2 linked regions of the Nonomuraea sp. NBC_00507 genome follow. The protein of the gene in region 1 interacts with the protein of each later gene in a pairwise test. Links are inferred from orthologs where the notes say so. Each region holds a gene or a part of one and is shown on either strand. Other genes may lie near its edges. The genes, in order: clpS and OHA25_RS46465.

Region 1 (17,019 bases):
TTCATCGGCCTGCCCGGGCTGCTGGAGCCCGACCAGGTGGCGACCCTTCTGCGCAAACGGCAGTCGGACCAGCAGGCCGCCAAGCGCAAGCAGCAGCCGGAGGAGCAGCCGCGCGAGACCCTGGCGCCGCACGAGCAGATCGCCGAGCTGCGGCGGGAGCTCAACGGCCTGGTGGGCGCCTGGAACCATCGCACGGGGCAGCCGCATGGGGTCATCCATGCGGAGCTGCGACGCTCCTGCGGCGGCCCCCCGATCGCTCAGGCCACGGCCGAGCAGATCCAAGAGCGGATCGACATGATCCGCCGCTGGGCCACCCAGCGCCGTTAGCCGGTTCGCGCACTTGCGCCGATCGCCCTGCCCGCAGGGCGATCGGCCCGGCTTCCGGCGCGTCAGCGGAAGCGGTTGCGGCCGAGTTGCCTGACCATGATGCGGCACATCTCCGGCCGCCGTTCGTACGTGCCGTCCGGGTGATACACGACCTCCGTCGTGGCCACCTGCCCATGCGGCCATTCGACATACCCTCGGCGGTGATACAGCCGCCGCGCGGCGAGGTTGTCCAGCCGGACGCCGAGGGCGACCTGTTCGTGGCCGGTGGCGAAGAGCCGGTCCTCGGCCGCCCACAGCAGTTGCGTCCCGATGCCCTCGTTACGGCGCCCGGCGACGACCTCCAGGTGGGTGAGCAACGCGACACCCGGTAAGTGGGCGCGTAACTCCGGCTCCTCGGCGGGGGCCAGCCACACGTAGACGTCGCCCACCGCAAGGTTCCGCTCCCAGGCGACGAGGAGGAACCCGTGCCCGGCCTCTTGCCTGGCCAGCCGGTCGCTGAAATACGTCTTCTGCCCGAGCGACCGGACTATCCTGCGGAGATCGGTATGGTCGGCTTTGCGTATATCTGGTGCCCCCACGGACGGACAGATTCCCTGTTGACACTCTGGTGAATCAACAGCGCCTAGGCCATGGATGTCCACCAGCGCAATTGCGGCTCACTGTCTTTCACGAGCCATTTCATCGCGTCAGCGGTCGAGTCCAGCTGCGGGGTCCCGGCGAAGTGCTCGGCCCATCGGCGGCGGTCTTCCCTCCAGGCTTCGATATAAGAGACGCAGAGCACCTCATCGATGCGGTGATGGCGGCCGAGCGCGGCTTCGAGCGACGCCTCCATGGCCTGGCGGTTCTTCAGCGAGCCCGCCGGGAGCCGCCTGACTCGGCGCAGCACGTCGCTGATGAACGCCTTGCGCTGGGCGAGGAAGCCGGTCCAGTACGCCGGGTCGGTCGCGCCCGCCCAACCCGTCTTCTTCTCTCCGTCCAGCAGCCAGTAGACGCCCTCCGCCAGCACGTCGCCGAGCTCTTGGTCCCGTGCGCGAATGGGACGGTCAAAAGGGTCGTACTCGCGCTGCGTCACCTGCCCGGTCACCGCCAGCCGACGTAGCGAGGTCTCACCCAGGAGATAGAACCAGTCCTCGTTGTAAATGTTGGGGAAGAACGACGGATTGCGCGTCGTCTCGACGGCGAGGGCACCGCCGCCCACGAACGAGTCCTGATCTCCTCCGGCCAGCCGGTGAGCGTGGCACACCACTGAATTATCCGGGTAGCCACCGATATGCATGCCCACCGCGTCGTATTTGTCGAGCAGACCCGCCGCGCGCGCGACCTCCTCATGACTGCCTACCTCGATGTCGTCATCCAGGAAGACGATGCGTTCCCAGCTCATCAGCCGGGCCAGCAGAAGCCCGATGTTGCGCTTCGCGCTCAGGTCGGTCGCCCGGACGAACGGCGTGTTCTTCAGCAGCGTCGTCGTCCGGAAGTCCGGCAGGTTGAGCGAGGCCGGACTGCCGATGTCGATCGCGATGAACTGCACGTCACTCGGCATCAACAAGGCCGCGAGCTCCGGCTTGCTCCATTTGCGGCGGCTGTGCAGCGTCACCAGGGGACAGCCGAGCGTGCTCGCCAGCCGAATGACGTGTTTCAGCCACGTCGGATGCCGGATCGTGGGGACGACGATGGCATCGACGGTTCCCGGCTTCGCGCCGGCGAGACCCTCGCCGTACACGTCCACCAGATGTCTGTGGGAGCCGTGGTGATGCTGCGTCCTGACCGTTGCTATTTCAGTCTCCATGGGTGGGCTCCGGCCATTCGTGTAACCGGAACGCGTCGATGGTCCAGTCAGGCGTGATCACGGCCCTGCCCTGAACCCCGACCCGCATCAGAATGCTGTACGACTCCGCGTCGCCGAAACGCGACTCCAGATAGCCGGCGTTCCTGTCGTGGAATCGAGCGTCGGTCAGCGCCCGGACCGCCCCGTACACGCCTCTGGCGTATATCCCGTTGCATATGGTCAAAGTGCGTTCGACGTTGAAGGGGTTAACGCCGCGGTAGAAGAAGGCGACGTCCTCCTGTAGTCGCAGGCTATCGCCAGAACCCACCGTGACCGGATAATACCGCTGCGTGTCCCCGTCCCTCTCGACTTCGAAATAGGGTCCCTTCTCGCCCGCCCAGTCGGGGATCTGCCGCACCGGGAGCTCGATGCGCGTGAGCGTGTACTCGGTGACCGCGTTGTAGTCCACGCCGCCCAGGAGCACGACATGGGTGGTCAGGTCGTCGGATTGGAGATCGGCCATGGTGCGCACGACCCCCCGGCTGTGCGGGTTGACGCTGCGCACGTGACCCCACAACTCGAATAACGAGTCCAGATCCGAGTATCGGTAGAGCGCGACGTAATCGGCGTTGTCGGGGTCCGCCTTGGGGATCCTGGCGCGGTCCTCTTCGGGGATCTGTGAGCAGATGATCGTGATCGGCTCGCCTCTGGGGAAGTGCCACGGGCCCCGGCGGCGGGCGCCCTCGGCCAGGTCCGGCTCGAAGACCTCGCCGGCGCTCTGCTGCCGCAGCGCCCGCTGGCGGAGCTTGGTCAGCTCGGCGAGCAACTTCTTGTGCTCCTCGCGTTCGTCCGGGGTCAGCTCGGATTCGTCGAACAGGCGGGCCCTGCCGTTGTCGACGGATCGTTTGGTCGCGAAGAACCTGGCGTACTTCTCCAGCCGATGCAACGGCGGGATCTTGATCACCGAGCTCGACTCCCAGGAGGAGATCAGCGGCACACTGATCTTGAACGCCTCGCGCAGCTGGGCCTGCGTGACATGCACATCAGGCCAGTGGCTTTCGCGGAGCTCACGCAGACGGTGCGCAAGCGCCGTCCCCGCGACGTCGTCACCGCTCATGTCGGCCTCATTCGTGTGAACTTCACAAAATTCTAGTAAACGCCCATTCGGCTGCCCGAGTCGATGGAGAATTCGCAGCTAGGCCGTAACGGAACGGTCTACTAGCGAGAATCGGGCGCACAAGAGCCCTTAGTCTAGCCACGCATCTCTGGTAGCAGTGTGCGAATGGCCTGGGTTCAGCGAGGGAATCATAAAGAGAGACAAACTTCAGTTAAGGATGCTGAAGTCTTCTGAACGCAGGCAAGGTTCCTGTCACAGCGCATCGCACCAGGGAAACCTTTATGACAGATCTAGCTCTGTACCTCTCAGTGGCAATGCCCCCTCCGACCGACACCAAGACCTGGTCGCTCCTCATCCTGGCGACCATGATCACCCTGGCGGTGGCCGCGATCCGCTGGATGGCCCGGCGGACGCGCATCATCATGGTGGTCAGCGGCACGAGCGTCCTGGTAGTGATCCTCACCGTCCTGGTTCTCGCGTACCTGACCCTCGCGGTCTGAGTACGCCCTCCCGCGCGGCGCTTCGCCCCCCGGCGCTGCGCGCGTCCGGCCTGGCCGCTTCCGCCGCGGCCTATGCATTTGGACACAGAGCAGTGGCCTTCTGTTAGAAGCTTGGTGGAAGCGGCAACAACCTCTCTTGGCTCGTCTTGAGATGTGCAAAGGACTTCGCCAATGTCATCTGAGGCCAACCGGAAGCCGACGCTCAGTGTGACTTCAGGCCTCTCAAGAAACGCCATCATCATGAGGCTCGAGGGCGAGCTCGACGTCAACGCGGTGCCCGTGCTGCGCGAGCACCTGCAACGCATCTGGGAGCTGCCCCCGCAGCCCTTCCTGATCCTGGACCTCGGCGGGGTGGCGTTCTGCGACTCCATGGGGATGAGCGAGCTCGTCAGCGTCATGCAGCGCTGTGAGGCCCGGGGGACCAGGCTGCTGCTCGGCGGGGTTCATGGGGTCATGGCCAGGGTGCTGTCGATCACCGGGCTGCGGCACGCGTTCGAGGTCTTCGCGAAGTTCGACGACGCCCTGCGGCTGGCCGTGGCCGCGCCCTGAACCCCTAGAGACCGAGAGGCTTGCGGGCCAGGAGCATGGCCTGCGGCGTCAACTCGTAGGCGGTGCCCGGCCGGGGCTCGCGGAGCAGACGGGCATCCACGTCGAAGCCCGCCGCGCAGAGCAGCTCGGCGATCTGGTCCGGCTGCCGGCGGTGGAAGTCCAGCGAGATCGGGTGGCCGAACCCGTCCGTACGGTGCACCGGCTCGTCCCCGACCTGGAACGCCACCAGCATGTGACCCCCTGGAGCCAGCACCCGGTGGAACTCGGCGAACACCTCGGGCACGCGCTCCAGCGGAACGTGAATGATCGAGTAGTAGGCCACCAGACCGCCCAGCTTCCCGTCGGGCAGATCCAGGGCGAGCATCGAGCCCTCCTCGAACCGCAGGCTGGGATATGTGCGCCCGGCCAGTGCCACCATCTCCGGCGACAGGTCCACACCGAAGACGTCCAGCCCCAGCTCGTGCAGGTGCGCCGTGACCCACCCCGGACCGGAGCCGACGTCCGCCACGGGCCCGGAGTCCCGTACGAGCTCGGCGAACGCGGCGAACATCGCCCGGTCCAGCGGCATGCCCGCCAGCGAGTCACGGAAGAAGTCGGCGTAGTCGACGGCCATGGCGTCATAGGACGCCCGGGTGGCGCGCAGGAAGTCCGGTTCGGTCACGGCGGACCACCCTAGCCGAATCGATCAGCCCCAATCGATCAGCTTTGGATGAAGGCCAGCAGGTCGGCGTTGAAGGCGTCGTTGAACGAGCCCGTCAGGCCGTGCGGAGCCCCTTCGTACACCTGCAGCGTGGCGTCCTTGACCAGCTCGGCCGATTTGATGGCGGCGTTCGCGATGGGCACGATCTGGTCGTCGTCGCCGTGCGCGATCAGCGTCGGCACGTCGATGCGCCGCAGGTCCTCGGTGAAGTCCGTCTCCGAGAACTGCTTGACGCAGTCGTAGGCGCCCTTCAGCCCGCACTGCATGCTCATCAGCCAGAACGCCTCCCGCGTGCCCTGCGAGACGGTCGAGCCGGGCCGGTTGGCGCCGTAGAAGGGGGCGCTGAGGTCCTTGTAGAACTGCGAGCGGTCGGCCAGCACGCCCGCGCGGATGTCGTCGAAGACCTCGATGGGCACGCCTCCCGGATTGGCGTCCGTCTTGAGCATCAGTGGCGGCACGGCGCCCAGGAGCACGGCCTTGGAGACGCGGGTGCTGCCGTGGCGGCCGAGGAAGCGCGCCACCTCGCCGCCGCCCGTCGAGTGGCCGACCAGGATCGCGCCGCGCAGGTCCAGCGTCTCCAGGAGGCTGAACAGGTCGTCGGCGTAGGTGTCCATGTCGTTGCCGCTCCACGCCTGTGTGGAGCGTCCGTGGCCGCGGCGGTCATGGGCGATGGCGCGGTAGCCGTTCTCGGCCACCAGACGCAACTGGCTGTCCCAGGCGTCGGCGTTGAGCGGCCAGCCGTGGCTGAAGACGACCGGCTGGCCGGAGCCCCAGTCCTTGTAGAAGATCTCGGTGCGGTCGGCCGCGGTGATGTACGGCATGGCAGTGCTCCATCCAGATGGCTATGTCATCGGTGCCGGGATCCGGCGGCCGCTGCGGCCATCAACCGGGATATGGCCTGATTTTTCAGGCAACGGGACTGTTACGCGGGCCGTGTCGCCTTTGACGCGTACGGGAAGGGCGGTCCGGCGATCGCCCGGACCCGGGGCGGTACGCACCCAGACCAGCAGCCGCCTCCCCTTGGTGCGGACGGTGACCTCGACCGTCTCACATTCGCGGCGGACGGCGGGCCAGGCCAGCACGAGCGCCCTGCCGACCCTGGCGGATCGCGGGGCAGGGGTGCGTTCGTCGCAGACAGGTGCCGGTGACACGTCGTGGGACACCACGGAGTGCTCAGGGATGGAATCCTGAGCGAGCTGGCTCATCACGATCGTGCTGCCTTCCAGCAGCGCCAGCATGACGATCGCGCGCATGCGCTCGGCGGCGCTGCCCTTGATGAGGAGCCACAGGCTGAGCGGGCCGAGGAGCAGCCAGGCCGCTCCTAAGGAGAGGGCCAGCATGAAGAACCTCCCACGACGAGGAAGACGAGTCACGCTCCGTGTTGGCACGACTGCGGAGAGCGTCCGTCCCTCTTGATATCACATCACCTCAGCGTTGCGCAGCGTGATGGACGGTGGGGGTCAGCCCACGGCAGGCGCTCCCCGCAAGGTGGCGCCCGCATTCTTCAGCTCCTCCATCGCCGCCTCCGTCGTGGCGCGCGAGACACCGGCCGTGAGGTCAAGCAGGACGCGCACCGCAAGGCCGTGCTTGACCGCGTCCAGGGCCGTGGCGCGCACGCAGTGGTCGGTGGCGATGCCCACGACGTCCACCTCGCGCACCCCGCGCTCCCTGAGCCAGTCCACGAGCGACACCCCGTCGCCGGACGCGCCCTCGAACCCGCTGTACGCCGCCGCGTTGGTCCCCTTGCTGAAGACCTCCTCCACCGCCGACACGTCGAACGACGGATGGAAGTCCGCCCCCGGCGTGCCGGCCACACAGTGGGCCGGCCAGCTCGAGAGGTAGTCGGGCGACTCCGAGAAGTGGTCGCCGGGGGAGACGTGGTAGTCGCGGGTGGCGACCACATGGTCGTAGCCGTGGTCGGCCACGTGGCGGGTGATCGCCGCCGCCACCGCGGACCCGCCGGCCACGGGAAGGCTGCCACCCTCGCAGAAGTCGTTCTGCACATCGACGATGATCAATGCGGTGCCCATAGTGGCACGATACGTCAGGCGAACTCCGTGGGGACCGCCGCGTACCCCCGGCCCAGGTGGAGGGCCTCCAGCGGGAGTGTGGCGACGGCCTGCGCGTGGCGTTCGCGGGCGGCGGACAGGGGCTCCGCGCCGACGACCTCGCCCTCGCGCACCAGCTCGTGCAGCAGGGGAATGCCGCCCTCGGGGACCACGCCCCCAGTGGTGATCAGCTCGGTCTCGGCATGGCCGGAGGAGTCCAGCACCCGGTACGCCTCCTTGCGCCCGCCCCGCGACGGCTTGCCCACCGAGCGCTTGGCCACAGGCTCCAGCTTGCCCGCGGCCGTCTCCCGCGCCACCAGCTTGTACACCAGTGCCGCCGTGGGCACCCCCGACCCGGTCACCAGCGAGGTGCCCACCCCGTACCCGTCCACCGGGGCGGCGGCGAGCGCGGCGATGGCGTATTCGTCCAGGTCCGAGGTGACCAGGATGCGGGTGTTGAAGGCGCCGAGCGCGTCGAGTTGCTCGCGCACCTCCTGCGCCGCGGCGGCCAGGTCGCCGGAGTCGATGCGGACCGCGCCGAGCTTGGGCCCGGCCAGCTCCACCGCCGTGCGGACCGCCTCCGGCACGTCGTAGGTGTCCACCAGCAGGGTCGTCTCCGGCCCGAGTGAGGCGATCTGGGCTTCGAACGCCGCCCGCTCGGAGTCGTGCAGCAGCGTGAAGGCGTGCGCCGCCGTGCCGGCCGTGGGGATGCCGTACTTCTGCCCGGCCATCAGGTTGGAGGTCGAGGCGAACCCGGCGATGTACGCGGCCCGGGCGGCGGCCACCGCCGCGCTCTCGTGCGTCCGCCGCGAGCCCATCTCGATGATCGGGCGCTTGCCCGCGGCGTTGGTCATGCGGGAGGCGGCGGAGGCGATCGCGCAGTCGTGATTGAGGATCGACAGGATCAGCGTCTCCAGCACCACGGCCTCGGCGAAGGTGCCCTCCACGACCATGATGGGAGAGGCGGGGAAATAGAGGTCACCCTCGCGGTAGCCGTAGATGTTGCCCGAAAACCGGTAATCGGCCAGAAACGCCAGAGTGGCGTCGTCCACGACCTGGCGCGCCTGCAGATAGGTGAGTTCATTGTCACCAAAACGGAAGTGTTCGAGCTCGTCCAGGACACGTCCCGTCCCAGCGACAACCCCGTAGCGCCGCCCGCCCGGCAGGTGTCGGGCGAACACCTCGAAGACCGCGCGTCTGTGGGCCGCCCCGCTTCGCAGCGCGGCCTGCAGCATCGTCAGCTCATAGTGATCTGTGAGCAACGCAGTGCTCATGGTCATTGTCACGACTCGAAGACTACGGCCCAGATAGGGCAGACTCGGGGATGTGGGTAGCACCGCTCCAATCACCGTCGAGCGTCCGTCATCGGACGTCCGGCCCGATCTGCCATGGGTAACCATCGTCTGGAACGACCCCGTCAACCTCATGTCCTACGTGACCTACGTCTTCCAAACGGTCTTCGGCTACACCAAGGAGAAGGCCGAGAAACTCATGCTGGACGTACACCACAAGGGTAAGGCGGTCGTGTCCAGCGGCACGCGCGAAGAGATGGAACGCGATGTGCAGATTCTCCACTCCTACGGCCTGTGGGCGACGCTCCAGCCGGATTCGGTCAAGTGATGCACGTGAAGAGGTGCGGGTGAGTTCGGGGTTCTCGCCGGGCAAAGGTGGCGGAGTCGTCGCGCGGTTCGAGGCCGCGGAGGTCTCGCTGCTGCGCTCGCTCGTGTCGATGACGCTCGGCCTCGTGACGCCGGGGGAGACGAGCGACGATCCGCTGGAGCGGGCGCTGGGCATCGGCTCGACCGAGGCTCCGTCGGACCCGGTGCTGGCGCGCCTGTTCCCGTCGGCGTATGAAGACGACAAAGAGGCGGCCGAGTTCCGCCGCTACACCGAGGCCACGCTGCGCGACGGCAAACGGGCCGACGCGCAGACCGTGCTCGACAGCGCCGCGTCCGGGCGCTTCGACCTGACACCCGAGCAGGCCCAGGCGTGGCTGCGGGCGCTCAACGACATCCGGCTCACCCTCGGCACCAAGCTGGAGGTGACCGAGGAGATCCACGATGAGATCGCCATGATGTCCGAGGACGACCCTAGATACCCGGCCTATGTCACCTATGACTGGTTGACCTACCTCCAGGACAGCCTGGTCCGAGCGCTCTGGTAATTTCCGGGCATGCTCTCGATCTCGCAGGAACTGGCGGACAAGATCGTCGCCCACGCCCGGGCCGACCACCCCGACGAGGCGTGCGGTGTGATCGCGGGCAAGAACGGCGTTCCCGAGCGGTTCGTCCCCATGGCGAACGCCGAGCGTTCGCCCACCTTCTACCGCTTCGACTCGATGGAGCAGTTGCGCGTGTGGCGCGAGATGGACGACCGCGACGAGGAACCCGTCGTGATCTACCACTCCCACACCGCCACCGAGGCCTACCCGTCACGCACCGACGTGTCCTACGCCTCCGAGCCCAACGCGCACTACGTCCTGGTCTCCACCAGGGATGACAACAAGGCGGAGTTCCGCTCCTACCGGATCCTCGACGGAGTGATTACCGAGGAAGAGGTAAGGTTTCTCCCATGATGGTCCGGCCGGTGCAGAGCTTCCTCTTCGCGCATACTCCGGCTGTCGTCGTCTATGACTGTCGCAACTGACGTCACTGAGCCTGGAATCCCCTTTCAGCCGTCGGCGTTGTCTGCCGATGGGACGACGACATGACATGAGGAGACTGACCGCGATGGCCATCGAGGTTCGCATCCCGACCATTCTGCGCAACTACACCGACGGTGCGAAGGCCGTGAACGCCGAGGGCGCCACTCTTGACGAGCTGATCACCAATCTGGAGTCCCGCCACCCGGGCATCAAGGACCGCCTGGTCGACCAGGGCGGTCTGCGCCGCTTCGTCAACGTCTACCTCAACGACGAGGACGTGCGCTTCCTGGGCGGCCTCGGCACGCCGGTGTCCGACGGTGACACGGTGACCGTTCTTCCTGCCGTCGCCGGCGGGTGACATGCGTTTCGAATCGCTGATCGACTCGGTGGGTCGCACGCCGCTCGTCGGCCTGCCGAGGTTGTCGCCGTCCGCCGATGTACGGATCTGGGCGAAGCTGGAGGACCGCAACCCGACCGGCTCGATCAAGGACCGGCCCGCGCTGTGGATGGTCGAGCAGGCCGAGAAGGACGGCCTGCTCACGCCCGGCTGCACGATCCTGGAGCCCACCAGCGGCAACACCGGCATCTCGCTCGCCATGTCGGCCAAGCTCAAGGGCTACAAGCTGATCTGCGTCATGCCGGAGAACACCTCCGAGGAGCGGCGCCAGCTGCTGCGCATGTGGGGTGCCGAGATCATCTCCTCCCCGGCGGCCGGCGGCTCGAACGAGGCCGTGCGCGTGGCCAAGGACCTGGCGGCGAAAAACCCCTCCTGGGTGATGCTCTACCAATACGGAAACCCGGCCAACTGGCGCTCGCACTACGAGACCACAGGCCCCGAGATCCTCGAGGACCTGCCGACCGTCACTCACTTCGTGGCCGGGCTCGGCACGACGGGGACGTTGATGGGAGTCGGCCGGTTCCTGCGCGAGCGGGTGCCGGACGTGCAGATCGTCGCCGCCGAGCCGCGTTACGGCGAGCTGGTCTACGGGCTGCGTAACGTGGACGAGGGGTTCATCCCCGAGCTCTACGACGAGTCCGTGCTGACCACCCGATTCTCGGTCGGCTCCGCGGACGCGCTGCGGCGCACCCGCGAGCTGCTGGCCTCTGAGGGCATCTTCGCCGGCGTCTCGACCGGGGCCGCGCTGCACGCGGCGCTCGGGGTGGCCGCGAAGGCGGTCAAGGCGGGAGAGCGTGCCGACGTCGTGTTCGTGGTGGCCGACGGCGGCTGGAAATACCTGTCCACGGGCGCCTACGAGGGCACCCTGGACGAGGCGGAAGAACGCCTCGAAGGCCAGCTCTGGGCCTGAGCGTCTGGAACACGAAAGGGCGGCCGGTCAGGGGACCGGCCGCCCTTTCGTTACGCCCTTAGTTGAACAGGACCCGCATCGAGAACGTCGCCTCGGTGTCGGTCTGGGTGCCGCTGATGCCGATGGCCCTCAGCACCTGCAGGTTGGCCTTCTCGTCGCCCTGCATGTTCTTGAGGTAGAGGCTCTCCAGCTTGTCGAGGTCGACGAAGACCGCCGACGTGGCCTCGCCCGCGTTCGGGATCGCGGTCTGGAACGTCTCCGAGTCGCCCAGCGTGCCCTCCTCGGCCAGCTTCTTGGCGTACTCCTCGGTCGTCGCCACCGTGAAGACGCCGTCCCCGGCGACCTTGGCGATCTGAGGAGCGGGCTGCCCGCTGGAGGTCATCGCCTGCTGGATCTTGTCGAGGATGGCCTGCGCCTTGGCCGGGTCGGTGGCGATGCGCACGCCGCCCTTGATCTGGTCGCTGTTCAGGCCCTCGCTGTCCACCGCGAGCGTGAAGTTCTTGCCGAAGACCGTGGCGAGGTCAGCCGGCAGCTCCAGGCCGAACTGGGTCTTGGCCTGCTCGATGAGCTGCTTGATCTCCGCGGCCCCGGTCGCCGAGGCCTGCTTCTCGATCTCGGACCACTGCTTGGTGACGACCTGGTCCAGGCCGGAGATCGACAGCGCGCCGGCCGTGGTGGCGGGCAGGGTGCCCAGGTTGGCCTTGGGCAGGTCGCCCTGGGGCAGCATGCCCGTCCCGCCGCGCACCGTACCGGCGAGCTCGACGTACGCGCTGTCGAAGCGCAGGGCGCCGGCGAACCTGGCGTCCTTGATCTTGTCGATCGCCGCCCGCTGGTCGGCGGGGAGCTCCTTCTTGGCCAAGTCGATCAGGCCGCCCATGTCGGCCCAGAAGGACAGCACGCCCTGCTCGCCGACCGCACCCATGTCCTCGCTGAACTCCGCGTTGTCAGCCAGGCTGCCCTCGGCCTGGGCGTACTTGTCGGCCAGCCCCTGGTTGGCGGTGAGGAGCGCGTAGTCGTCGCGGAAGGAGATGCCGTACTTGTCGCCGTCCATCAGCTTGGCGATGCCGGCCTTGGCCTGCTCCTGGTCCTTGACCTGGACGGCCACCGCGAAGTCGGGCTCCTGCTTGCCGGAGGGGACGGCGGCGAAGCCGATCCTGCTGCCCAGCCACGGGTCGACGTCCTTGGCAAAGTCGATCTTGCTGTCGGAGTCCTTGTTGATGGTGTCGAACAGCGCCTTACGCGGGTCCTCGCCGGTGAAGGAGTCCTTGGTGACCGTGAACTTCCTGGCGAGCTCGAACAGCGCCAGCTTCTGGTTCGCGGCCGGGTCCAGGTCGAGGCGGGCGTAGGCGATGGAGTTGGCGGGCAGGACGTCGTTCGGCTGCGTGCCGCCGCCGCCGATGGCGCCCACGGCCCACACCGCGCCGCCGCCGAGCAGGACCACCGCGAGGGTCGCGGCGCCCGCGATCAGCCAGCCCTTGCGGCTCTTCTTGGCCGGCCCGGGCGGGCCGAAGCCTTCAGGCCCCTGCTGCTGCCATCCCGCCTGCGCGTACTGGCCCTGCTGCCAGCTCTGCTCCTGCTGCCAGCCGCCCTGCGGCATCTGCTCCTGCTGCCAGCCACCCTGGGCCTGCTGCCCGTACGGCGGCTGTTGCTGCCCGTAAGCCTGCTGACCGTACGCCTGCTGTCCATAGGCCGGCTGCTGCTGGCCGTAGGGCTGCTGGCCAGGGTTGCCCTGCTGACCGTAGGCGCCCTGCTGGTCATAGCCCTGCTGCCCATAAGCCCCCTGTTCACCATAGGACTGCTGCTGGGGGTAAGGCTGCTGCGGAGGGTACGGCTGCCCCTGGTTCCAGTTGTACGCCGTAGTCCGGTCAGGATCCTGGCCGTAAGGGGGATTATTCGCAGACATCACTCAACTCACAATGTGGACTTTTAACCACAGAGAAGTTATCTGATGTTGCTTGTCAGCCGCTTGCAATGTGCTGAAGTCGAAATCAGACTCTGGGGAGCTCCTTTCTGAGCACATCGATATGCACCTCGCCGCTCGCGTAGTCGGCGACGCTCGACCACGGCACGAACGTGCATCCCGCGTAGATCACGCGTGCCAGGACCCGGGAGAGCCAGGGGACGCGCCCGTGGAGGTTGCGGGTGAGCCCGAGCAGGAGCGGCGCGCGCCGGCTGGACACGACAAGTCCGTTGACGGTGTGGCTCTGCTGGAGCTCGCCCTTGTGCTTGATCATGCGGATGTCGACGACGTGACCGACCCACACCCCGTGGCAGTCCCAGACGGACTGACCTATGAGTTCGGTGACAACTGCCATGATCAAACTCTCTCAGCCCGACCATGTTTTCGCAGGTAGGCGCGCTGACAGACGCATGTCGTAGAGTATGGGGCTACTAGAATATAGTTCCAGGCTGAGGCGGGAGCGGATGACCAAGTTCGACGAGGCCACGCAGGCGATCAGGGTCGACGACGGCACCTACGACGTGTGCATCGACCCCGGATACGCCATCGGCGGCCCGCTCAACGGCGGCTACCTCATGGCGGTGATCCTGCGCGCGGCGGTGGACGCCTCGCCGTTCGACCATCCGGTGAGCACGACCGCGCAGTTCCTCAAAGCGCCGGCGCCCGGCCCCGCCCAGGTCAAGGTGGAGCCGCTGAAGGCGGGCAGGACGGCCGCCTTCGCCCGGGCCACGCTCGTCCAGGATGGCGTGGCGCAGATCGAGAGCCTGATCACGACGGCCACGTTGAACGACGTTGAGCCGATTTATGCCGAAAAATCAGCGCATGACATGCCGGCCCTCGAGGACTGCCTCAAGCTCCCCGACCCCAAGCCGGAATCGGGCATGACCCTGAGCGCCCAGATGGAGCTGCTCTTCGACCCGCCCACGATCGGCTGGCTGACCGGCAACCCCACCGGCAGGCCCGAGTCGCGGGCGTACTTCAGGATGGCCGAGCCGCAGGACCCGGACCCGTACGTGCTGGCGCTGGCCGTGGACGCGTTGCCGCCCGTGGTGTTCTCGGCGGGCGCGCGCGGCTGGGCGCCGACCGTGGACCTCACCTGGCACCTGCGCGCGCTGCCCGCGCCCGGCTGGCTGACCCTGCTCGGCAGCGGCCGGCTGATCTTCGACGGCTGGTTCGACGAGGAGGTCGAGGTGCGCGACTCCGCCGGTCGCCTGGTGGCCCAGGCGCGTCAGCTCGCACGCGTCGGCAGGGGCTGATGTGAGCAACGCAACACCCCTTCAAGCCCCACGTGTCGCACCTGTGAGGATTCTTACGCAGTCTTCAGAGGGCAGGTCGCTTACCCTCTGAAGCGTGCCGGACACGAGTATTGGGATCTTCGACAGCGGGGTCGGCGGCTTGACGGTCGCCCGAGCGATCCTCGACCAGTTGCCCCACGAATCGATCACTTACGTGGCCGACACGGCCCGTCAGCCGTACGGGCCGAAACGCATCGCGGAGGTCCGCGCCTACGCCCTGGAGGTGATGGACCACCTCGTCGAGCACGACGTCAAGATGCTCGTGATCGCGTGCAACAGCGCCAGCGCCGCCGTGCTGCGTGACGCCCGCGAGCGCTACGACGTGCCGGTCGTCGAGGTGATCCAGCCCGCCACCAGGCGGGCGGTGCGCGCCACCCGCAACGGGAAAGTCGGCGTGATCGCCACCCGGGCCACCATCGAGTCCATGGCCTATCACGACGCCTTCACCGCGGCTCCCGACGTCCAGCTCACCGGCGTGGCCGCCCCACGCCTGGTGGACTACGTCGAACGAGGCGAGACGATGAGCGACGAGCTCATCGAGGTCGTGCGCGACTACCTGGAGCCCGTCAGGGCCGCCGGGTGCGACACTCTCATCCTCGGCTGCACCCACTATCCCCTGCTCACCGGCGCGATCTCCTACGTCGCCGGTGACGAGGTCACGCTGGTCTCCAGCGCGGACGAGACGGCCAAGGACGTCTACCGGATCCTGCACGACCGCGAACTGGCGGCCGGAAGCGAGGCCACCCCCCGGCACCGCTTCCGCGCCACCGGCGACTCTCTGCTCTTCGCCCGGCTCGGGCGACGCTTCCTGGGCCCGGAGATCGATGCGGTCGAAGTCGCACCAGTGGGGGGTACTACCTTTAACGGGAGGCCCACATGAAGGTGACCATCGTCGGATGCTCAGGCAGCTTTCCCGGGCCCGACAGCCCAGCGTCCTGCTACCTCCTCGAGAAGGAGGGCTTCAGGATGTTGCTCGACCTCGGCAGCGGGTCGCTGGGCGCGCTGCAACGCCACATCGGCCTGTACGAGGTGGACGCGATCTGCCTGACCCATCTGCACGCCGACCATTGCCTGGACATCTGCGGTTACCACGTGGCGCGGACGTACGGGCCGGCGGCGCCGTATCCGGCCGTGCCCGTCTACGCGCCCGCCGCCGCCCCCGCCCGGCTGTCGGCCGCGTACGGCATGCCGGACGAGCCCGGCCTGGAGACCGCGTTCGACTTCGTGCCGCTCGAACCCGGCTCGTTCGAGATCGGACCGTTCACCCTCACCGCGGGCCTGGTCAACCACCCGGTCGAGGCTTACGGTTTCCGCGTCGCGGCCGGCGGCAAGGCCGTGACCTACTCCGGCGACACCGGCGAGTGCGACGAACTGGTGAAGCTGGCCGCGGGCGCGGATCTGCTGCTGTGCGAGGCGTCGTTCGTCGAGCAGCCGGGCCTGCCCGCTGACCTGCACCTGACCGGCCGCCAGGCCGCCGAGCACGCCGCCAAGGCCGACGTCGGCCGGCTCGTGCTCACCCACCTCGTCCCCTGGAACGACCAGGCCACCGTGCTCGACGACGCCTCCAGAGGCGGCTACGACGGTCCGTTCGAGCTGGCCCGCAGCGGCGCGGTCTACGACCTCGCCTGAACCTCGTCGAAGTCACGCAGGCGGGGCAGCGGGGAGAACAGCAGCGGCACGAACGTCAGCACCCTGCCCGCCAGGAACACCCAGAGCGTTTGACGTACGCCGATCTGCTGGGCGACGAGGCCGCCGAGCAGCGCGCCCAGCGGCATGGCGCCCCACACCATGAACCTCACCGAGGCGTTGACCCGGCCCAGCAGGTGCTCGGGGGTCACCGTCTGCCGGTAGGTGATCTGTCCCACGTTCGACAGGGCAGCGCTCCACGACAACATGATCGAGGTGATCGCGAAGCACATCACCCGCCAGTCGGCCTGAGTCATCGGCAGCAGCAGGCTGAAAGGCGCGCCCACCGTGACGGCCAGCCAGGTCATGCGGGCCGTGCCGTACTTCCTGGACAACCAGCCCCCGCTCAAGCCGCCGATCAGGCCGCCGAGCCCGCCCGACATGAGCAGCACGCCGATGACGCCGGGCGCCAGCCCGACCTCCTCGGCCAGGAACAACACCGACAGGCCCAGCACCGCGCTGACGCAGAGGTTGCCGATCGTCGACGACGCCACGAACATGCGCAGCAAGCGATCGTTCCAAACGTAGGCAAGCCCCTCGCCGATCCCGCGCAGCATGGGCGGGTGCTCGGCGTGCGCGGGCCGCTTGTCCGGCGCCTTGATCGAGGACAGCACGAGCACCGACGCGAGCGAGGCCAGCGCGGTGGCGACCATCGTGCGCGATGCGCCGAGCAGTTGCACGAGCGCGCCCCCCAGGGCGGGCCCGGCCAGGACTGCTCCGGAGCGCACGGCCTCCAGCTTCGCGTTGCCGTCGGTGAGCTGCTGGTTGTTGACCAGCTTGGGCAAATATGTCTGGTCCGCCACGTCGTTGAAGACCTGGGCCGTGCCCGCGAGCAGCGCCACCGCGAACATCATCTCGATGGTCAGCACGCCCAGCTCGGCCGCCACCGGAATGCTTCCGAGCAGCACGAACCTGGACAGGTCGGAGATCACCATCACGCGGCGGCGGCGCATCCTGTCGACCCACACCCCCGTGGGCAGGCCGATCAGCAGATAGGCGGCCGTCTGCAGCGAGGCGAGCAGGCCGACCTCCGCGGGACCCGCGTGCAGCACGAACACCGCGACCAGCGGGAGAGCCACGCGGGAGACATTCGCGCCAACTTCGTTGGCGACATGCGAGCT
Region 2 (12,892 bases), 2.0 Mb from region 1 along the record:
AGGCTGAGGACGTTGAGCAGGGTCGCCTTGATCGGAAGGATCAGGCTGCGCGTCATCAGGAGCAGGACGACGAACGTCACGCCCAGCATGAGCGCGAGCACCAGCGGCAGCCGGTCCACGACCGAGGCCCGGTAGTCGGACAGCTCGGCGGGGTAGCCGCCGACCAGCACGCCGAAGGGCGCTTCCACCGCGCGGACGGCCTCGACGAGCCGTACGGGGTCGTCGGCCAGGGCGGCGGCGGACGGGACCACCGACAGCCACGTGCCCTCCCCCTGGAACCTGGACGGGTCCCCGTCGCCCACCCGCTGCCCGTTCGCGAACGACCCGGCGGCGGAGTCGACCTGAGCCACACCGGGCAACCTGGACAGGCTCGTCGCGTACGCGGTGACCTCGCCCGCCGCGGCCTCGCGCGAGACCAGCTGGATGGCGTCGGTCTCCTCAGCGGGGAACTCCTTGCGGATGACCTCTTGGGTCTGCCGGGAGGGCGCCTCCAGCGGCAGGATGCGGTCGTCGGCCACGCCGAAGCGCAGGCCCAGGAACGGCGAGGCGAGCACCAGCAGCAGCACGGTCGCCACTCCCCCGAACACCAGCGGCCGGCGCATCACGCGGGTGGCCAGCGCATGCCAGAACCCCGCCGCCCGCTCCGGCCTCTCCCGCTTGGGCAGCATCGTGCCGCCGATGGAGGCGAGCACGGCAGGCAGCACCAGCACCGCCGCGACCAGGCCGCCGATGACGACGGCGATGCCGGAGTAGGCGAAGGAGCGCAGGAAGTCGAACGGCAGCGCGAACAGCACCGCGAGCGACGCGGCCACGGTCACGCCGCTGAACAGCACGGTCCGGCCCGCGTGCTCGACCGCCCCGGCGACGGCCGCCGCCCGGTCCTTGCCGTTTCGTGTCTCCTCGCGGAAGCGCTGGATCACGAACAGGCAGTAGTCGATGCCGAGGCCGAGCCCCATGGCCAGCGTCAGGTTCAGGGCGAACGTCGAAATCTCGGTGAATGTCAGGACGGCACTCAGGAGGGCCAGCCCGATCACCATCGCGAACAGCCCGGCCAGGATCGGCACCAGGGCCGACATCGCGCGCCGCTGGTAGAGCCAGAGCAGCACGAACGCCAGCGGGAAGATGACCAGCTCGGCCCGGACGAAGTCCTGCCTGGCCAGCGGCACGGTCTCGCGGAAGACCTCCTCCCCTCCCCCGGCCCGCACCTGTAGCAGGTCCGTGCCCCGGGTGATCTCGGGGACCAGCGTGGGCAGCACCCGCGCCCGCACGTGGTCGGCGTCCCCCGGAATGCGGACGACGATCAGCGCGTGCCTGCCGTCCTCACTGCGCATCGTGGCCGGCTTGCCGCGGGTCCAGTACGAGGCCGCCTCGGCGACGTCGCTCTCGCGCCCGACCCGGGCGGTCAGCTCCCTGCCCGCGGTCTCGACGGCCGGATCGTCCACCGTGCCGCTCTTCGCGGTTACCAGGAAGATCATATCGGGGCTTCCCGTGCCGAACCGCTCGGCCAGCTCGGCCTGCGCCCGGTCGGATTCCGAGCCCGGGGCCTCGAATCTGGCCAGCGACAGCCGGGGCACCACGCCCGCGGCGAGGACTCCGGCGGCGATCAGTCCGAGCAGGGCCAGCGTGAGGACGAGCCTGCGGCGGCGTACCAGGAGGAAGCCGAGCCTGCGCAGCGGCGGCCCCGTGGTCGCCGCGGCGGCGGGCCGCAGGCGCGTGTCCACCGTCATGGGAACTCCGATCAAAACTCGGTAAACTACTCGTGTTTGCTGTTCCCCATCAGAAATACAAGTAAATGCTCGCATTTGTCAACGAGGTGCCGCATGGCTGAACGCACGGTGCGCCGGCAGGCGCGCGGCCTGAAGCGCATGGAGGAGATCCTCGACGCCGCCGAGCTGGTGATCGCCGAGGTCGGCTTCCCGGACCTGACGACGAACCAGGTCGCCGCGCGGGCGGGGATGTCTCCGGGGTCGCTGTATCAGTTCTTCCGCAACAAGGAGGAGATCCTGGACGGGCTGGTGTCCCGCTACACCGACGACCGCCAGGAGTTCTGGGCCGCCCGCCTGGCCGGGGTCACGCCGGACGTCCCGCTGGAGGTGCTGGTCGGGCAGCTCGTGGACGAGAGCGTGCGGTTCAAGAGCCGCTCACCGGCCTACTGGTCGCTGCTGTACGGATCCGCCACCGGCGACCGGTTCGCCGCGGCCTCACAGCGGCTGCACGAGGACATCTCCGGGCAGCTCGCGGCCATGCTGCGCCGTCTCAGGCCCGAACTCGCAGAGGACCGGGCCCGGCTCATGGGCACGATGATGTTGTCCATGGTGAAGACGGTGATGCCAATGATCACCACGGCCACACCCGAGCACAGCGCCGAGCTGGTGGACGAGCTCAAGTTCATGCTCGTCCGCTATTTGACCTAGCCGCGGGAGGCGCCGGTTGCGTGTGGCCCTCCGAGCTAGCCGCGGAAGGGGCCCGTCACCTCGAACGTGTGGCCCTCCGCGCGGCCGCGCCTCGCCGAGAAGTAGAGCCGGTCACCGCGCGGCGAGAACGCCAGCCCGGTCAGCTCGGCCCCCTCGTGCCCCTCCAGCCGGAGGAACGGCGTGACCGCGCGGTCCGGCGCGATGACGTCGATCTGCATCGTCTCCCTGGCGACGTAGAGGTCGCCGGACGGCGCGGCGGTGATGGCGCGCACGCCCTCGCAGAGCCGGTCGAGTGTGGAGGTCTGCGCGTCATAGGCCCACAGGCCCGTGTCGCCCTTGGTGGTGAAGTAGCAGACCTCACCCGCGTAGTGGCAGGCCTCGCCGCCGTCGAAGTGGCGGGCGTCCTCGACCTGGTGGCGGGTCTCCTGGAGCAGCGCCGCCGGCGACGGCACCACCCGCCAGCGGCCGGAGGAGCACAGCACCTCCAGCGTGCCCTCGGTCAGATCGCCCCAGTCGCCCGGCCTGAACCGATAGAAGCAGCCGTCGGGCTCGTCCTCGGTCATGTAGACCACGCCGCGCTCGGGGTCGCAGGCCGCGGCCTCGTGTTTGAAGCGGCCCATGGCCAGGCGTGGGCGGCCGGCGCGGGCGCCGTAGGGGTCGCACTCGAAGACGCGGCCGCGGTGGCCGAGCTCGCACGACAACCAGCTGTGCCAGGGCGTGGCGCCGCCCGCGCAGTTGAGGTCGGTGCCCGACAGGATGCGGTAGGCGTCGCCGACGCTGCCGTCCGCGCGGAACCGCAGCGCGGAGGCGCCGCCGAGCAGGGGCAGCTCGGAGTTGGAGACGTAGATCCAGCCGTCGCCGTCGGGGAAGCAGGCGCCGCCGTCGGGCGCCATGTGCCAGGTGAGGCCGGCGATCTTGTGACCCGAGCGGGCCACGACCCGGCCGGTGAACCCCGAGGGCAGCGCGAGTCCGCCGGCGCCCGGCAGGCCGAGCGACCCGTAGGGGCTGGCGCCGCCCGGCAAGAGCGGGCCCGTGCGGAGGAGAGTCTTGTGGGACATCGTGGGGCCTCCCTCTAGGTGCCACGCTAGTCGACCGCACCGACATGAATGGGAGGGACTCGCGACACCAAACTCTGCGCAAACCCCATGGGCCCGTCCCGCGATCATCAGATTGCGGTGACGTACGAAAGCCCGGGGCCGATGCGGCTCCCGGACTCCCGTCGTGCCTTGGTCACCTCATGGCCTGGAACATCCAGTGCTGCTTGTCGATGTCCTGTGCCACGGAGATGAGCAGATCCTGGCTGACCGGGTCGGGCTGGTCGGTGGCCCGGACGCGCTCGTGCATGCGCCTGCTGATGCCGTCCAGGACGTCGATGATCGTCGCGAGGACCTTTCCGTCCTCCACCCAGCCGCTCTCCAGCTGCGCGAGCTTGGTCGACTTGGCGACCGTGGCGGCCCGGCCGTCCGGGTTGGCCCCGAGGGCGACCGCACGCTCGGCGATGGTGTCCATGTGCGTCCGCGCCAAGTCCGTGACCTTGTCGAGCTGAAGGTGGATGGAGCGGAAGTGCGAGCCGATCAGGTTCCAGTGTGCCTGCTTGGCGACCAGTGACAGGTCTATGAGATCGACCAGGGCGCCCTGCAGGGCGTCCGTGACCGTGTTCTTGGCGTCTCCCGATAGCGGACCAGTGATCTTCGCCATGTCGCAATTCCTCCCCGTTCGATGAGCTTTGTCCGCTTATTTCCGTACACGCATCCACATGCCCAAACTTCCGAGCCCTTAACGTTGACACTGTAATAATGACAGTGTCATTGTGGAGGTATGAGCGACACCTGGACCATCGGCGAGCTGGCCGAGCACGCGGCCCTGGCGCTGCGCGCCGGCGCCGCGCCGGCCAACGGCCGGGTCCGCGACGTGCCCGGAGAGCGGCTGATCAGGTGGTATACGACCATCGGCCTCGTCGACCCGCCCCTGACCCGGCGCGGCCGGATCGCCCAGTACGGACGGCGGCACCTGCTGCAACTGCTGGCCATCAAGCGACTGCAGGCGGCAGGCCACTCGATCGCCGAGATCCAGGCGGCCCTGGCGGGCGCCACGGATCGGATGCTCGAGGACACGGCGAGTGCTGCGCGTGCCATGGCTCTGGAGGATGCGGACGGCTCAGTTCGTGACGAAGCGGGGCGCGAGCGGTTCTGGACCGAGCGGCCCGACGGGGACGGCGTGCATCGTGCCGCCGAGACGCCGCCCTATGCTGCGGCGCCCGACCAGGGGAGCGCCGACGCCCCCATGCCCGGCAGCGGTGCAGATCTCGTCATGCCCAGCAGCGGTGCAGATCTCGCCCTGCCCCACGGCCGCGTGGGCGTCGAGGCGGCAGGTAATCCCGATGTCGATAGGCAATCCTCGAGGCGAACGCGTCCCGGGATGTCCGGGTGGCGGCCGGGAGGGCGCGCCGACGTGGCCGGGCGACAGACGGGAACGGAGGGGCGCGGCGGCGCCGGGGCGGTGGTCGCCGGAGTCAGGTTGAGTGATGGGGTGAGGCTGGTGCTGGACGGCGGGCGCGCCCTGTCCGAGGAGGACGTTCAGGCGGTGCTGGCGGCGGCGGGACCGCTGCTCGCGGTGCTCGAAGAAAGGGAGCTGATATGAAGATCACTTCGCTGGAGCCCGCCCGGTGCCTGCCGGTGCCGGACGCCGGGTTCGGCGCGCTGCTGACCGAGCGCGGCAACCTGCCGCTGGAGAGCGTGGACGTGAGCGCGGACATCTCGGGCCTCATCGCCGGGGTCGAGGTCACGCAGGGGTTCAGGAACCCGTTCGACGTCACGCTGGAGGCCACGTACGTCTTTCCGCTGCCCGACCGGGCGGCCGTGACCGCGTTCCGGATGGAGGCCGACGACCGGGTGGTCGAGGGCGTGCTGAAGGAGCGCGGCCAGGCCAGGGCGGACTACGACCGCGCCCTGCGGGAGGGCAGGCGGGCCGCCATCGCCGAGGAGGACCGGCCGGACGTGTTCACGATCCGGGTGGGCAACATCCTGCCCGGCGAGCATGTCTCGGTCAGGCTGACGATGAGCCAGCCGTTGCCGTACGAGGACGGGGCGGCCACGTTCCGTTTCCCGCTGGTGGTGGCGCCGCGTTACATCCCGGGCACGCCAATCGACGGCCGGCCCGCGGGTGACGGCGTCGTGCCCGACACCGACGCCGTGCCGGACGCGTCCAGGATCAGCCCGCCCGTGCTGCTGCCCGGCTTCCCCAACCCGGTGCGCCTGTCGCTCGCCGCGACCGTGGACGCCGCCGGTCTGGAGCTGCGTGAGCTGGCCTCCAGCCTGCACGTGGTCGAGGAGGAGGGCCACACGGTGCGGCTGCGTCCGGGTGAGCGGCTGGACCGGGACCTCATCCTGCGGATGTCGTTCGACGCCTCCACATCGTTGCAGCTCGACAGCCCGGCCGGGCAAGGGGGGACGTTCGCGCTCACCGTCGTGCCGCCGCCGCTGCAGGCCACGCGCACGCCGCGGGATCTGGTGCTGCTGCTCGACCGCTCGGGCAGCATGGGCGGCTGGAAGATGGTGGCCGCGCGCCGGGCCGCCGCCCGCATCGTCGACACGCTGACGCCGCAGGACCGCTTCGCGGTGCTGACGTTCGACTCAGTAGTGGAGCGGGCGTTCGAGGGGCTCGTGGAGGCGTCGGACCGCAACCGGTACCGCGCCGTGGAGCACCTCGCCCGGGTCGACGCCCGCGGCGGCACGGAGTTGCTCGAGCCGCTGCGCCAGGCCATCGCCCTGCTGGGCGCCCCGGCCGAGCGGGAGCGGGTCGTGGTGCTGGTCACCGACGGCCAGGTGGGCAACGAGGACCAGATCCTGGAGCAGGCGGGCGGCGCGCTGTCGGCCATGCGCGTGCACACGGTCGGCATCGACCGGGCCGTGAACGCCGGCTTCCTCGGCAGGCTCGCCGGGCTCGGCGCGGGCCGGTGTGAGCTGGTCGAGTCGGAGGACCGGCTCGACGCGGCCATGGACCACATCCACCGCAGGATCGGCGCTCCCCTGGTGACCGACCTCTCGCTCAAGGGGCTGGAGGTCGAGCCCGGTACGGTCACGCATCTCGGGTCGATCTTCCCTGGTGTCCCGCTGCGCGTGTACGGGCGCTACCGCGAAGGGTCCTCGGTGACCGTACGCGGAATGGCCGCCGGCGGCCCGTGGGAGGAGCAGGTCGCGGGTGTCACAGTCGACAATCCGGCCGTCCGCGCCGTGTGGGCCCGCGCGCACCTGCGGGAGCTCGAGGACCGTTACGCCATGGGCGAGCACGAGCTGGAGTCGCGCATCGTCCGCACGTCGCTCGAGCACGGCGTGCTCTGCCGCTTCACCGCGTACGTGGCGGTCGACACCAGGCAGGTCGCCGACGGCGGGCCCGAGCACCGCGTCATCCAGCCGGTCGAGCCGCCGAGCGGCTGGGAGCCGCCGCAGGCCGCGCCGATGATGGGCGGCGGCTTCACGGCGCACACCGCGATGATGGCCATGCCCGCGGCCGCGCCGCGGATGCAGCGGCCTGAGCCCGGGTTCGGCGCCGCCGAGATGGCCCGTGACGACGAGGGGTTCCTGGCCCGTGGCGGCGGGCTCAAGCCCGGTCCCCGGCCCAGTCAGCCTGGGCGGCTCGGGGGCGGGCCGAGGTTCGCTCCGGGGCCGCGTCCCGCGGGCCGGCTGGAGTCGGTCCGGCCGCAACTGGTGGCCGAGCTGGATCGGCTCACGGCGCTGCCCGCGCCCGATCTGCTGTACCTGGCCGACCTGGGCTCGCGGCTGGCGGCGCTCGCGGAATACCTGGGCGGCGACGAGCAGCTGGTGAGGCTGGCTCGCGAGCTGGAAGCGGCCGAGCGGCCGGGCGCGGACGCCCAGGCGCTGCACGACCACGCCATCGCGGTCCTCAGGGCCCTGATCGGCGGCTCCACACCGCCGCCCCGACCCACGCCGGGCCGCGGGCACCTCGGCGACGAGGGCGGGCAACCCGGTGGTGGGCATCCCGGTGGCCCACTGCCCGGCGGCGACCGTCGTACGCCCTTCTGGAAGCGTCACTGACCGCCCGCTCCGGCCCTGCCCAGGCATCGGGCGGGGCCGGGGCTGCAGCGCCCCGCTGTCGTCCGCCCACGGCCCGGCGCTCACCAGCCGCCCCTCCTCCTTGAGCCGCCGCAGGGGCTCCCGGTGCGCGGGGCGGGCCGTGAGCCGTCGTGGATCGCCGTCGAAGGCCAGTTGCAACACGTATCTCGCCATGTCCCCGCACGCTAGGGGACGATCGGGTCCTCGCTCCGCATCGCGAGGCACCGGCAGGGTGTATACGGGGATACATGACGTACACGCTGGCCGACCTGCCGATGTTGGGCGGGCTTGGCGAGGAGCGGCTGCGGGCGCTGGCGGCCCTGACCCGGCGCAGGCGCTATCCGGCCGGGCAGGTGCTGTGCACCGAGGGCGACCCGGCCGATCAGCTGATCGTGCTGCTCGGCGGCCGGGTGAAGGCGGGCCACGTACGGCGGTGCTCGAGCTCGTCGCCACCGAGCCGTCCGTCGCGGCGCGGCTGCTGCGCACGCTGGCCGCGACCGTCCGCGACCTCGACGACCGGCTCACCGACCCGACGGTGCGTGACGTGCCGGCACGCGTGGCCACCTGGCTGGTACGCCGCGCCCTTCGCTCGTTCGAACGCCGCGGGATGATCGAGATCGGCCCCGGCGAGGTGACCGTCCCGGATCACCATGCTCTGGCCCGCGTGGCCGCCGGCTGAATGACGACCCCGCCCTCGCCCGCGTAGCCGCCGTCTGAACCCCGGCCGAATATCGGACGAGCGTCTATCCGAGCCGGTCAGGCTGTTCTATCGTCACGACCATGGCGACTCCTCGCGCCCCGCTCCGCTTCGCCGAAGCAGTCTCGGCCACCGTTTCCGAGAGCAGGAAATCCGGCTTCTTCTTCGACTTCGACGGCACGATCGCCCCGATCATGCGAGATCCCGGCGCCGTGCTCCCCGTTCCGGGGGCGGTGGAGCGCTTGCAGGCGCTGACGAGCCTGGTCGGCAGGGTCGCCGTGGTCTCGGCCCGCCCGGCCGCGTTCCTGTGCGAGCGGTTCTCGCGCGCGCCGCAGGTCGCCCTGTTCGGCCTCTACGGGATGCAGACCGTCGTCGATGGCCGGGTACGCACCGATGCGGCGGCCGAGCCGTGGGCCCCGATCATGCGCCGGTTGGCCGCGGACGCCGCCCGCGATCTGCCGGGCGAGGTCCTGATCGAGGACAAGGCGCTGGTGGTGTCGCTGCACTACCGCGCGGTCCCGGCGCTGCGCGGCGCGGTGGAGCGGTGGGCCTCGGGCAAGGCGGTCGAGCTGGGCCTGCGCGAGCAGCACGGCCGCATGGTGGTGGAGCTCCGGCCGCCGGTGGAGTGCGACAAGGGCACGGTCATCGCCCAGGAGGCGGAGACGCTGACCCGCGCCTGGTATTTCGGCGACGACATCTCCGACGGCCGCGCGTTCGACGCGTTGCGCTGCAGGGAGGAGCGGGATCCCGGGTTCATGGGCGTCCGGGTCGCGGTGGCCAACCGGGAGACGGGCGACGAGCTGGCGCGCCGGGCCGACTTCACGGTGGACTCCCCCGAAGACACGCCGGTCCTGCTCGAGCAGGTGATCAGCTCCTTTCCCGGCCATCCTCCGCCTGCTCTTACCCTGGATGGGTGACCACACTTGTCCTGGACGGGGGCCTGTCCACCCACCTCGAACGGCTCGGTGCCGACCTCAGCGACGACCTCTGGTCGGCGCGGTTGCTGCTGGAGCAGCCGGAGCTGATCCGGCAGGCGCACGCCGACTACTTCACGGCGGGGGCCGACGTGGCCATCACCGCGAGCTACCAGGCCACGATCCCGGGCTTCATGCGGCGCGGCCTGGGAGCGGCACAGGCGGAGGCGCTGATCAGGCTGTCGGTGGTGCTGGCCGGGCAGGCGCGCGACCAGGCCGGCCGCGGGCTGGTGGCGGCCTCGGTCGGCCCGTACGGCGCGTTCCTGGCCAACGGCGCCGAATACACCGGCGACTACGACCTCGACGAGGACGGCCTCTACTCCTGGCACCTGCCGCGCTGGGAGATCCTGGCCACGGCCGGTGCCGACCTGCTGGCCTGCGAGACGATTCCGTCCTATCTGGAGGCGCGGGCTCTGGCCAGGCTGCTGGAGCGCACGCCGGGGGTCAAGGCGTGGGTGAGCTTCTCCTGCCGGGACGGCGAGCGGCTCAACGACGGCACGCCGATCCGCGAGGCGGCCGCCCTGTTCAGCGGGAATCCGCAGGTGGTGGCCGTCGGCGCGAACTGCACGGCGCCCCGCCACATCCCCGGGCTCATCGCGTGCCTGTCCGGCGGGCTGCCCGTCGTGGTCTACCCCAACTCGGGCGAGAGCTGGGACGCCGGGCATCGGCGCTGGCTGGGCCTGGCCGATCCGGTGGAGTTCGGGCAGGCCGCCAAGGAGTGGCAGCTGGCGGGCGCGTCGCTGATCGGCGGCTGCTGCCGGACGACTCCCGATCACATCACGCAGATCCGCGCCCATCTGTCGTAGGACGCAGCCCGGACCGGTCCGAGGGACCGGCCTACGACGCCGACCCCGCGCACGCCTGGCTGAGGGAGCGGGTGCGCGGGGTCCTCGGGGGCCGAAGTCAGGCGGAGACCGACTCGGCGGTGCGGCGGCGGCCGAAGACGCGGTCGAGCGCCAGCGCGCCGCCGCCGGTGAAGCCGATGGCCAGGCTCGCCGCGGCCAGCGCCAGGACGAGCTCATAGCCACCCTCGGCGGCGCCGAAGCCGTTGGCGGCGTGGACGAAGACGATCGCGCCGATCATGTCGAGGGCCAGCAGCGTGCCGACGATCGGCAGCGCGGCGCCGAGGATCAGCGCCAGGCCGCCGGCCACCTCCAGCACCGCGACGGCCGGAGCGGCCACGCCGGCCAGCGGGATGCCGACGGACTCGAAGAACTTGGTCGTGCCCGCGATGCCCATGGTCGCGAACTTCTGGTAGCCGTGCACGAGGAAGATCACCCCGAGGGCGATTCTCGCGAGCAGCAGGACGACGGGACGGGCCTGGTCGACCATGCGACCTCCTAGTGAGATAGTTGTTCAGTTTTGAACAAGAGCACTGTAGCAGGGAAAGTTAAAATCTGAACAAACGCGGTAGACTGGGCAGGTGACGCAACCCCGATGGCTCGACTCGACGGAGATGGCGGCCTGGCGCGCCTTCCTGTCGACTTCCCACTTGCTCGACAGGCGGATCGAAGAGCAGCTCAAGGCCGCGGCGGGGCTGACGCACCCGCAGTTCGAGATCCTGGTGCGGCTCGCCGAGGCCCCCGGCCGCCAGGAGCGGATGACGGAGCTGGCCAAGGGTGTCGTGGTGTCGAAGAGCGCGCTGACGTACCAGATCACTCAGCTGGAGAAGGCGGGGCTGGTGGAGCGTGCCACCTGTCCGTCGGACGAGCGCGGTGTGCTGGCGGTGATCACCGAGGCGGGCCTGCGGTGCCTGGAGCGAGTGGCGCCGGGGCACGTGGAGGTCGTCAGGAGATATCTGATCGATCGGCTCAGCCGGGAGGAGCTGCACACGATGACGGCCGCCCTGCGGAAGACGGAGGAGGCACTACGCTCCTCGGACGTCCGCTAGTCCCTGGCGGCGGCGGCGCGGGCGGCGCGCTCCATCTCGACGCGGGCGCTGGCGGCGTATTTGTCGACGTATTCCTGCTCGGACAGCTCCATCAGCGCATACATGATCTCGTCGGTCACCGCGCGCAGCACCAGGCGGTCGTCCTCCATCCCGTAGTAGCGGGAGAAGTCGAGCGGCTTGCCGAACCGGACGCCCGGCCGGATCCCGAACTTGGGGAGCACCCGCCCCGGCGGCATCATCTCGTACGTGTTGATCATCGCCCAGGGGATGACCGGGGCCCGCGACTCCAGGGCCAGCCGGGCCACACCGGTCTTGCCCTTGTAGAGCCGGCCGTCGGGCGAGCGGGTGCCCTCCGGGTAGATGCCCAGGACGTTGCCCTCGCGCAGGATGCGCAGGCCGGTGCGGAGCGCCGCCTCGCTGGCCTTGCCCCCGGAGCGGTCGATCGGCACGGTGCCGACGCCGCTGAAGAACAGCCGGGTGAAGAAGCCCTTCACGCCGCGGCCGGTGAAGTAGTCGGACTTGCCCAGCGAGATGACCTTGCGGCGCAGCTGGAGCGGGCCGAAGAAATGATCGGCGAACGACAGGTGGTTGCCGGCCAGGATCGCCGGCCCTTCCTTCGGCACGTTTTCCGTGCCCTCCGTCCACGGCCTGAACACAAGGTGGAGGATCGGCCCCAAGATGGCCTTGACCACCCAGTAGAACACCGCGGCACCTCTTCTCCAGCACGTCGTCGGCAGGCAGAGTCATCTTCCCATCTCGACGGCCATGCTCCTACACCAGCGCTCGCACAATCACCCCTGAACGTGCGACGATCGGGCCGTTCCTGGATGAACGCCCCGGTCCCCCGGAATGAAATCGCATGGAGGAGCTGTTATGCCGCTCATGCCAGGCGCGGAGCCCTACAACCATGACGCAGGCGAGGTCGGCGTGCTGCTCTGCCATGGGTTCACGGGCACCCCGCAATCGTTACGACCCTGGGGCCAGTTCCTGGCCGGGCACGGGGTCAGCGTTTCGCTGCCCCGCCAGCCGGGGCACGGCACCCGATGGCAGGAGATGAACCGCACGCGCTGGGAGGACTGGTACGCCGAGGTGGAGAAGGCGTTCGCAGACCTGCAGGGCCGTTGTGCGGACGTGTTCGTGGCGGGGTTGTCGCTGGGCGGCTGCCTGGCGCTGCGGCTGGCCGAGGTGCACGGCCCAGCGATCAGGGGCGTGGTGCTGGTCAACCCGTCCATCGCCAACGACGTGCCGCTGCTGAAGCTGGCGCCGCTGCTGAAGTGGTTCGTGCCGTCCGTGCCCGGCGTCGCCAATGACGTCAAGAAGCCCGGCGTGACCGAGCTGGCCTACTCCCGCACCCCGGTGAAGGCGGCCGCGTCGCTGCCGGGACTGTGGTCGCTGGTGCAGGCCGACCTGGTGAAGGTGACGCAGCCGCTGCTGGTCTTCCACAGCGTGGACGACCATGTGGTGAAGCCGACGAGTGTGGCGATCATTCGCCAAAGGGTCCCGCAGGCCACGATCGAGGAGCTTACCGATAGCTACCATGTTGCGACGCTCGACAATGATGCCGACAGGATCTTTGCCGGTAGCCTCGACTTCATCCGGACACATGCCTCGGTACCCTTGCAGAGGGACTGATCGCACCCAGGGGGAAGTCGCGATCGCTGCGGAGAGGCCCATCTAGGTGACGCCCCAGAGTGACGAGGACGAGGTCTGGCGGCAGATCGTCGCGTCCTTCAACGACACAGCCGAGCGCGACTCGGCCGACCAGCCATGGCCGGACAGCGAAAACGTCCCTGCTGAGCCCACCCGGCGGGTGGTCAAGCCCTCGGAGGAGCTCGAGGAGGATC

What was found.
Region 2: the proteins of clpS (region 1) and OHA25_RS46465 interact in binary tests that used the Escherichia coli proteins (3 or more experiments, as listed by UniProt). The link is inferred for Nonomuraea sp. NBC_00507 from one-to-one orthologs.

The regions. Positions count from the first base shown.
Region 1 is NZ_CP107853.1:11,680,778-11,697,796, reverse strand. What follows is about bases 7,179-9,979. They hold clpS (ATP-dependent Clp protease adapter ClpS), read left to right. Parts: upstream 7,179-8,332; coding sequence 8,333-8,626; downstream 8,627-9,979. Other genes in these bases: OHA25_RS55605 (MoaD/ThiS family protein), read left to right, coding at 9,736-9,979; OHA25_RS55610 (M67 family metallopeptidase), read left to right, coding at 9,180-9,581; OHA25_RS55615 (DUF2017 domain-containing protein), read left to right, coding at 8,646-9,170; OHA25_RS55625 (nicotinate phosphoribosyltransferase), read right to left, coding at 7,179-8,286. In the rest of the region: OHA25_RS55675 (DEAD/DEAH box helicase), read left to right, coding at 1-327; OHA25_RS55670 (GNAT family N-acetyltransferase), read right to left, coding at 390-905; OHA25_RS55665 (hypothetical protein), read right to left, coding at 950-2,053; OHA25_RS55660 (helix-turn-helix domain-containing protein), read right to left, coding at 2,103-3,209; OHA25_RS55655 (hypothetical protein), read left to right, coding at 3,491-3,709; OHA25_RS55650 (STAS domain-containing protein), read left to right, coding at 3,881-4,258; OHA25_RS55645 (class I SAM-dependent methyltransferase), read right to left, coding at 4,263-4,919; OHA25_RS55640 (alpha/beta fold hydrolase), read right to left, coding at 4,958-5,779; OHA25_RS55635 (hypothetical protein), read right to left, coding at 5,801-6,298; OHA25_RS55630 (isochorismatase family protein), read right to left, coding at 6,419-6,988; more of OHA25_RS55625, read right to left, coding at 7,003-7,178; more of OHA25_RS55605, read left to right, coding at 9,980-10,008; OHA25_RS55600 (PLP-dependent cysteine synthase family protein), read left to right, coding at 10,010-10,957; OHA25_RS55595 (DUF3352 domain-containing protein), read right to left, coding at 11,016-12,860; OHA25_RS55590 (hypothetical protein), read right to left, coding at 12,946-13,272; OHA25_RS55585 (thioesterase family protein), read left to right, coding at 13,382-14,173; and 3 more genes. UniProt on the Escherichia coli protein: Involved in the modulation of the specificity of the ClpAP-mediated ATP-dependent protein degradation.
Region 2 is NZ_CP107853.1:9,641,029-9,653,920, forward strand. Bases 2,379-5,192 are described here. They hold OHA25_RS46465 (Dps family protein), read right to left. Parts: upstream 4,113-5,192; coding sequence 3,645-4,112; downstream 2,379-3,644. Other genes in these bases: OHA25_RS46455 (TetR/AcrR family transcriptional regulator), read left to right, coding at 2,379-2,414; OHA25_RS46460 (alkaline phosphatase PhoX), read right to left, coding at 2,450-3,472; OHA25_RS46470 (helix-turn-helix domain-containing protein), read left to right, coding at 4,233-5,054; OHA25_RS46475 (VIT domain-containing protein), read left to right, coding at 5,051-5,192. In the rest of the region: OHA25_RS46450 (MMPL family transporter), read right to left, coding at 1-1,727; more of OHA25_RS46455, read left to right, coding at 1,821-2,378; more of OHA25_RS46475, read left to right, coding at 5,193-7,468; OHA25_RS46480 (hypothetical protein), read left to right, coding at 7,920-8,165; otsB (trehalose-phosphatase), read left to right, coding at 8,267-9,100; mmuM (homocysteine S-methyltransferase), read left to right, coding at 9,097-9,963; OHA25_RS46495 (DoxX family protein), read right to left, coding at 10,061-10,489; OHA25_RS46500 (MarR family winged helix-turn-helix transcriptional regulator), read left to right, coding at 10,581-11,048; OHA25_RS46505 (lysophospholipid acyltransferase family protein), read right to left, coding at 11,045-11,752; OHA25_RS46510 (alpha/beta hydrolase), read left to right, coding at 11,922-12,680; OHA25_RS46515 (hypothetical protein), read left to right, coding at 12,727-12,892.